2 regions of the Paenilisteria weihenstephanensis genome follow, and region 2 is predicted to be linked to the other one. Evidence: a T-box and tRNA genes for the amino acid it is inferred to sense, from the RefSeq annotation. Region 2 holds a T-box; the other holds one or more tRNA genes.
The links. The T-box of region 2 lies ahead of trpS (tryptophan--tRNA ligase). A T-box ahead of a tRNA ligase gene usually reads a tRNA of that ligase, here a tRNA-Trp.
Positions count from the first base shown of each region.

Region 1 (3,384 bases), 1.3 Mb from region 2:
GGCACCTCGATGTCGGCTCGTCGCATCCTGGGGCTGTAGTCGGTCCCAAGGGTTGGGCTGTTCGCCCATTAAAGCGGCACGCGAGCTGGGTTCAGAACGTCGTGAGACAGTTCGGTCCCTATCCGTCGCGGGCGCAGGAAATTTGAGAGGAGCTGTCCTTAGTACGAGAGGACCGGGATGGACACACCGCTGGTGTACCAGTTGTTCCGCCAGGAGCATCGCTGGGTAGCTATGTGTGGCAGGGATAAACGCTGAAAGCATCTAAGCGTGAAGCCCCCCTCAAGATGAGATTTCCCATTTCTTCGGAAAGTAAGATCCCTGAAAGAAGATCAGGTAGATAGGTTTGGAGTGGAAGTATGGCGACATATGGAGCGGACAAATACTAATCGATCGAGGACTTAACCAAACGTAATATGGAGGCTCGGACTCCGAACGGTCACGCACAGACCGACTTTCTTATCTAGTTTTGAGAGAACAGCGTTCTTTCTATCAAAACATTGTCTGGTGGTTACGGCGAAGAGGTCACACCCGTTCCCATCCCGAACACGGAAGTTAAGCTTTTCAGCGCCGATGGTAGTAGGGGGCTTCCCCCTGTGAGAGTAGGTCGTCGCCGGGCAATGTATTATTCCACAGTAGCTCAGTTGGTAGAGCAATCGGCTGTTAACCGATCGGTCGCAAGTTCGAGTCTTGCCTGTGGAGCCATTATGGAGAGCTGTCCGAGTGGCCGAAGGAGCACGATTGGAAATCGTGTAGGCGGCGAAAGTTGTCTCAAGGGTTCAAATCCCTTGCTCTCCGTTCTCTATGACTATTTATTATTAAGGCCCGTTGGTCAAGCGGTTAAGACACCGCCCTTTCACGGCGGTATCACGGGTTCGATTCCCGTACGGGTCATTTTCATTTTGGGGGCTTAGCTCAGCTGGGAGAGCATCTGCCTTACAAGCAGAGGGTCAGCGGTTCGATCCCGTTAGCCCCCACCATTAATTATATTCTCTTTTCATATAGTTATTATATTATTGTCGCGGGGTGGAGCAGTCTGGTAGCTCGTCGGGCTCATAACCCGAAGGTCGCAGGTTCAAATCCTGTCCCCGCAATTAAAATTTTATATTTTAAATTTTAGTAGTGGTTCCGTGGTGTAGGGGTTAACATGCCTGCCTGTCACGCAGGAGATCGCGGGTTCAAATCCCGTCGGGACCGCCATTATGGCTTGGTAGCTCAGTTGGTAGAGCACTTGATTGAAGCTCAAGGTGTCGGCAGTTCGATTCTGTCCCAAGCCACCTTTATTATTATATTGGAGGGGTAGCGAAGTGGCTAAACGCGGCGGACTGTAAATCCGCTCCTTCGGGTTCGGCAGTTCGAATCTGCCCCCCTCCACCATTTTTATAGGGGCATAGTTTAAAGGTAGAACTAAGGTCTCCAAAACCTTCAGTGTGGGTTCGATTCCTACTGCCCCTGCCAAAATAATTAATTAAATAGTGGCGGGTGTGGCGAAGTGGTTAACGCACCTGATTGTGGTTCAGGCATTCGTGGGTTCGATTCCCATCATCCGCCCCATTTTTTTGAACGGTGGGCTATAGCCAAGCGGTAAGGCAACGGATTTTGATTCCGTCATGCGCTGGTTCGAATCCAGCTAGCCCAGTTTTAATTTTGCGGAAGTAGTTCAGTGGTAGAACATCACCTTGCCAAGGTGGGGGTCGCGAGTTCGAACCTCGTCTTCCGCTTATTTATTTTTATTCTGGCGCCATAGCCAAGTGGTAAGGCAGAGGTCTGCAAAACCTTTATCACCGGTTCAAATCCGGTTGGCGCCTCCATTGAAATTAAATTAAGAATAAAGTATAATGTAATAGTATTATGCCGGCGTGGCGGAATTGGCAGACGCGCTGGACTCAAAATCCAGTGATCTCACGATCGTGCCGGTTCGACCCCGGCCGCCGGTATCCAAAGGAATCCTAACATGATTAAAGTGTTAGGATTTTTTGTATATAGTAATATCCTTCCTTTGGATTGGGTTTCGTCACTTCTATCTTAAAGGATGTTGATATTACTGTGTATTTTTTTTGTCTTGAAATGAGAACAAAAAAATGCTGAGGCAGATTATTTTCTACCCCAACATTTATTATAGGACCTTTTTTTCTAGGACCTTTTTTCATGGGCTAGTAACCATTCTTTACGAGCTAAGCCGCCACCATAGCCGCCAAGTTCTCCGTTGCTGTTTATGACGCGATGACATGGAACAATAAGGGATAGTTGATTGGCTCCATTGGCTCGTGCTACAGCTCGGAAGGCTTTTGAATTGTTGATCTTATTTGCTAATTGACTGTACGAAACAGTATCGCCAAAAGGAATAGTCTGAAGGGTTTGCCATACGAGTTGTTGGAAATCAGAACCTTTGTAGGCGATGGGGACTTGAAATGATTTTAGATTACCCTCAAAATATGCGGTGAGTTCTTCACGCAACATGCTGAATATTGCCTGATTTCCTGGAATAATAGCGGCATGCCACTTTTTGCGTAACGTTTCAATTTCTGTTTCTAGGCCGCGGCGATCAACAAATTCTAATAAAATTAGTGCTTCTTCATTGGCGATAGCAACCATGGAACCAAGTGGGGTTTCGATCCAAGTGGAGACGAGAATTGTGAGTGACTTGGCGTTTTTAGGGATGGTTCCCATTGTGCGTGTGAAGGCATCTCGGAAGCCATTACCTGATTCGTAACCTCCCTCTAGTTGGGCGTCAATAATTGGTGCACCATTGCGAATATGATGGAAGGCAAAACCGAGACGGCGTGCCCTAGCGTATTCGATAAAGGTCATACCAAATTGCTTTTTAAATTGTCTTCTGGCGGTATTTGCGCTAATTGAGAGTTCATCAAAGTCTTTGTCGGTCCATTTTCGTTCTGGATTTTCTTCAATTGCTTGAACGAGTTGTTTTACTGATTCGGATAGATTGCTTGGATTGCTTAACGGCTGACATCGTTTGCATGGCCGGTAGGAAGCGAGAACGGCTTCTTGAGCGGTTTCAAAGAATTCACAGTTTGCTTTATTTGGTTTTTTGGCTGGGCAGGTTGGACGGCAGAGGATCCCAGTTGTTTTCACGCCAACGTAGAAAACTCCTTCGTAGCGAGTATCTTTTGCAACAAGCATATCGTAAAATTTATCTATTTTGGATTGCTCAATAATCATAGGTCAACTCCTCATCATTTTTTTCGCATTGGTTTCAAGTTGACCTTGTATATTTAAAAATGCGGTCGGTCCACAGCTAATTCTAGCAACGCCAGTATTTTTAAATAAACTGGGTTCGTAGCTTGTCATGATATTGACAGGAAGCGGGGAGTTTTCAGTGAAAATGCTGATTAAACTTAAATCTGTAAGCCCTGGAATAAAAATGCA
Region 1 covers NZ_CP011102.1:633,356-636,739, forward strand. Annotated here, with positions in the region: rRNA gene UE46_RS03005 (23S ribosomal RNA) at 1-406, shown strand, start outside; rRNA gene rrf (5S ribosomal RNA) at 501-616, shown strand; tRNA gene UE46_RS03015 (tRNA-Asn) at 627-702, shown strand; tRNA gene UE46_RS03020 (tRNA-Ser) at 707-795, shown strand; tRNA gene UE46_RS03025 (tRNA-Glu) at 820-891, shown strand; tRNA gene UE46_RS03030 (tRNA-Val) at 902-977, shown strand; tRNA gene UE46_RS03035 (tRNA-Met) at 1,018-1,091, shown strand; tRNA gene UE46_RS03040 (tRNA-Asp) at 1,122-1,197, shown strand; tRNA gene UE46_RS03045 (tRNA-Phe) at 1,202-1,274, shown strand; tRNA gene UE46_RS03050 (tRNA-Tyr) at 1,291-1,374, shown strand; tRNA gene UE46_RS03055 (tRNA-Trp) at 1,382-1,455, shown strand; tRNA gene UE46_RS03060 (tRNA-His) at 1,476-1,551, shown strand; tRNA gene UE46_RS03065 (tRNA-Gln) at 1,565-1,636, shown strand; tRNA gene UE46_RS03070 (tRNA-Gly) at 1,647-1,718, shown strand; tRNA gene UE46_RS03075 (tRNA-Cys) at 1,735-1,808, shown strand; tRNA gene UE46_RS03080 (tRNA-Leu) at 1,851-1,934, shown strand; gene UE46_RS03085 (bifunctional transcriptional activator/DNA repair enzyme AdaA) at 2,131-3,177, opposite strand; gene UE46_RS03090 (isocitrate lyase/PEP mutase family protein) at 3,181-3,384, opposite strand, start outside.
Region 1: it encodes a tRNA-Trp, which carries the amino acid that the T-box ahead of trpS (tryptophan--tRNA ligase) is inferred to sense. The anticodon was not compared.

Region 2 (3,384 bases):
TATCATCAATTGCTTTTACGCCAAGTTCTTCTGGCTTCATTTCACCGTTTGTAATTTTTGTTGCATTTTTAACTACACCACTGAAAATAACGGCGTATTCTGCAGCTGTTTTCGGATCTACTATTTTTCTCCAAGAATATACGAAATCTTTCGCGGTAACGGATGTGCCGTTTGACCATTTAGCATCATCACGTAATTTGATCGTGTAAACCGTTTGGTCATCATTAATTTCGGGATCTGCTTTCGCTACACCTGGTTGTACTTGATCATCTTTATCCAAATAATACAAGCCTTCGAACACCGTGTTTTGAGCCGTAAAACTAACACCGTCTGTTCCTTTTTTAGAATCCATCGATGGAATTTCAGCTGATTCCATTAGATTTACCGTTTTCTTGCCTGATGTGCTGACTTCATCTTTGCTTGTATCTCCGCCTCCACATGCCACAAGTACTGCGGTCATGATAGTGAGCATCAATAGCAAGCCCCAATTTTTCTTCAACTTCATAAATAACCCTCTCCCTTTTTCAAGTGTAGAATTACTATATACTATTTTTTCAGAAAAATAAAGCAGTTTTTATAAATTCGATTAATTTAATTTTATTATATAAATGCAAATACCTTGCGCGCGTTAGTCTTTTGCTGTGTTAAAGTTTTTTGAATTTATTTCGCTATTATGCTGGATTGAATAGTTTTTTTACTTTATTTATGATAAAGTGGAGAGAGAATTTTTGATTGGAAGGTGACATTTTTGCTCAAGCGTGTAACAATTTTTGCAGTCATTCAAGAGATTTTAATATTTTTTATTATGCTTACTTTTTATTGGCAAGTTTCACTGCTTTACTACATCAACGTTTCCTTTATCGTAGCTGCGATTGTATTTCTCGTCGGTTTGATACTGTATATTATGCAATCTGGTTTCTTTGACTTGATCCATACTGGGATGCGAAAAGTGACTCGGAGAATGCGTCGGGAAGAGGAAAATGAGTTTGCTGATGTGCCTTTGTCGAAATTGGTGAATGTTGGTTATCTTAGTTTGTTGTATAGCTCGCTTGTCGTGCTTGCTACGAGCTTTATTGCCCTCGGTTTTTACTATAGTTAAAGCATTGACGGCTAGTCTATTTCTTGCTATTATGAGGGTATATATTTAAATGTGTTAGCAAAGAGATTAGTAGATTTAGGCTCGTTTACTTTAGAGAATCTGTGGTTGGTGAAAACAGATAGCGACCTTTTTGGAATGGACTCTTTGGCATCATTTGTGAACATTGGAGTAGCAAATGACGGGTTAAACCGTTATCTTTAGAGATGATTTTTCATTTCGCTAAGTGATTTCTTTAAATAGAGATACTTAGGGTGGTACCGCGGATATAACGTTCGTCCCTATTTTTATAATTGGGATGGGCGTTTTTTTATTGATTATGAGGAGGAAATAATGATGAAACAGACTATTTTTTCAGGGATTCAGCCGAGTGGGGATTTAACTTTAGGAAACTATATTGGTGCTTTGAAGCAGTTTGGCCAATTTCAAGAGGAATATGAGTGTTTTTATTGTATCGTGGATGAGCATGCGATCACTGTACCGCAGGACCGCCTGGAGTTACGCCAACGAATTCGCAATTTAGCAGCGCTTTATTTGGCTGTTGGACTCGATCCAGAGAAGTCGACGTTATTTATTCAATCAGAGGTTCCAGCGCACGCGCAGGCGGCTTGGATTTTACAGTGTAACGTGTATATTGGTGAGCTTGAGCGAATGACGCAGTTTAAGGATAAATCGACTGGTAAGGCTGGTGTAAGCGCTGGGTTGTTGACGTACCCTCCATTGATGGCAGCGGATATTTTGTTGTATCAAACGGACTTGGTTCCTGTTGGCGATGATCAGAAGCAACATATTGAGCTGACGCGTGATTTAGCGGAGCGATTTAATAAGAAAAATGCGGATACGGATGTTTTTGTTGTTCCTGATATTTATATTGCGAAACAAGGCGCACGTGTGATGTCGCTTCAAGACCCGACGCGTAAAATGAGTAAGTCGGACGATAACAAGAAGAACGCGATTTTCTTGCTTGATCCGCCGAATGTGATTACGAAAAAAATTAAGAGCGCGATGACGGATTCTTCTGGGATCGTTCAATTTGATAAAGAGAATAAGCCTGGCGTGTCAAACCTGCTTACGATTTATTCTGCGATTACTGGTGAGTCCATCAAAGAACTTGAGGCAAAATATGAAGGCAAGGGATATGGTGATTTTAAATCGGATCTTGCTGAGGTTGTCGTGAATGAACTAGCGCCGATTCAAGAGCGTTATGAGCATTTTTTGAAGTCTCCTGAACTAGATGATATTTTAGATAAAGGCGCAGAAAAAGCAGCCCGTGTTGCTAATAAAACGCTGAAGAAAATGGAGAATACGATCGGTTTGGGTCGTAAAAGAAGATAATACGCAGAAAAATCCCGTCACGACTTTGAGCTGTGACGGGATTTTGATTTTTAGATGATGTTTAGTTCTACTTCGATGTTGCCACGCGTTGCTTTCGAGTATGGACAAACTTGATGTGCGGTTTCTACTAATTTTTGCGCCGTTTCTTTGTCTACGCCTTCGATATGAACGTCTAGCACTACACCGATTTTGAAACCATTGTCTTCTGGATCGCTGTATAAAGATACTGTTCCTTCGACTGTGCTTGGTGCTTCTATTTTTTGTTTGGACATGACAAGTTCTAATGCACTGTTAAAACACGCTGAGTAGCCGGCTGCGAATAATTGTTCTGGATTTGAGCCTGAACCGCCCTCTCCGCCTAATTCTTTTGGTGATACGATATCTTGGAAGAAAATATTATCTGGAGAATGTACTTCCCCTTTACGTCCGCCGGTATTGATTACTGTTGTTTCATATAATTTTTTCATTTTTTATTCCTCCATTATTTTCTTGTATTTTGGTCGTCAATTCCTGTACTCCCTGAAGCATCTGTAAGTAATCTTCTTGCGTGAAGGCGAGCTTGGCAATACAGTCATCCACACTCTCTAAAACGGCTTGCTTCATGTCTTTTGCTTTCTCGGTAAGTTCGATGTAAACTTTTCGTTCATCGTCTTTACTACGTGATCGTTTGACCCATTCCATGTTTTCCATTCGTTTCAACATCGGCGTTAAGGTTCCGCTGTCGAGCGCGAGATGGCTTCCTAGTTCTTTAACTAACTGTTTTGGCTCTTCCCAAAGCGCTAAGAGAACTAGATATTGTGGATAAGTAAGTTGAAAAGGTTCCAATGCCTGTCGGTAAAATTTTGTAAATTCGCGTGAGGCAGTATAAATAGAAAAGCATAGTTGTTCTTCTAGGATTCGTTTTTGGCTGGCCATGATTCTTCCTCCTATTTAATTTGTGCGCAATTTAATTG
Region 2 covers NZ_CP011102.1:2,702,590-2,705,973, forward strand. Annotated here, with positions in the region: gene UE46_RS13080 (peptide ABC transporter substrate-binding protein) at 1-505, opposite strand, end outside; gene UE46_RS13085 (DUF3899 domain-containing protein) at 740-1,099, shown strand; T-box leader at 1,147-1,382, shown strand; gene trpS (tryptophan--tRNA ligase) at 1,433-2,431, shown strand; gene UE46_RS13095 (organic hydroperoxide resistance protein) at 2,482-2,898, opposite strand; gene UE46_RS13100 (MarR family winged helix-turn-helix transcriptional regulator) at 2,882-3,349, opposite strand.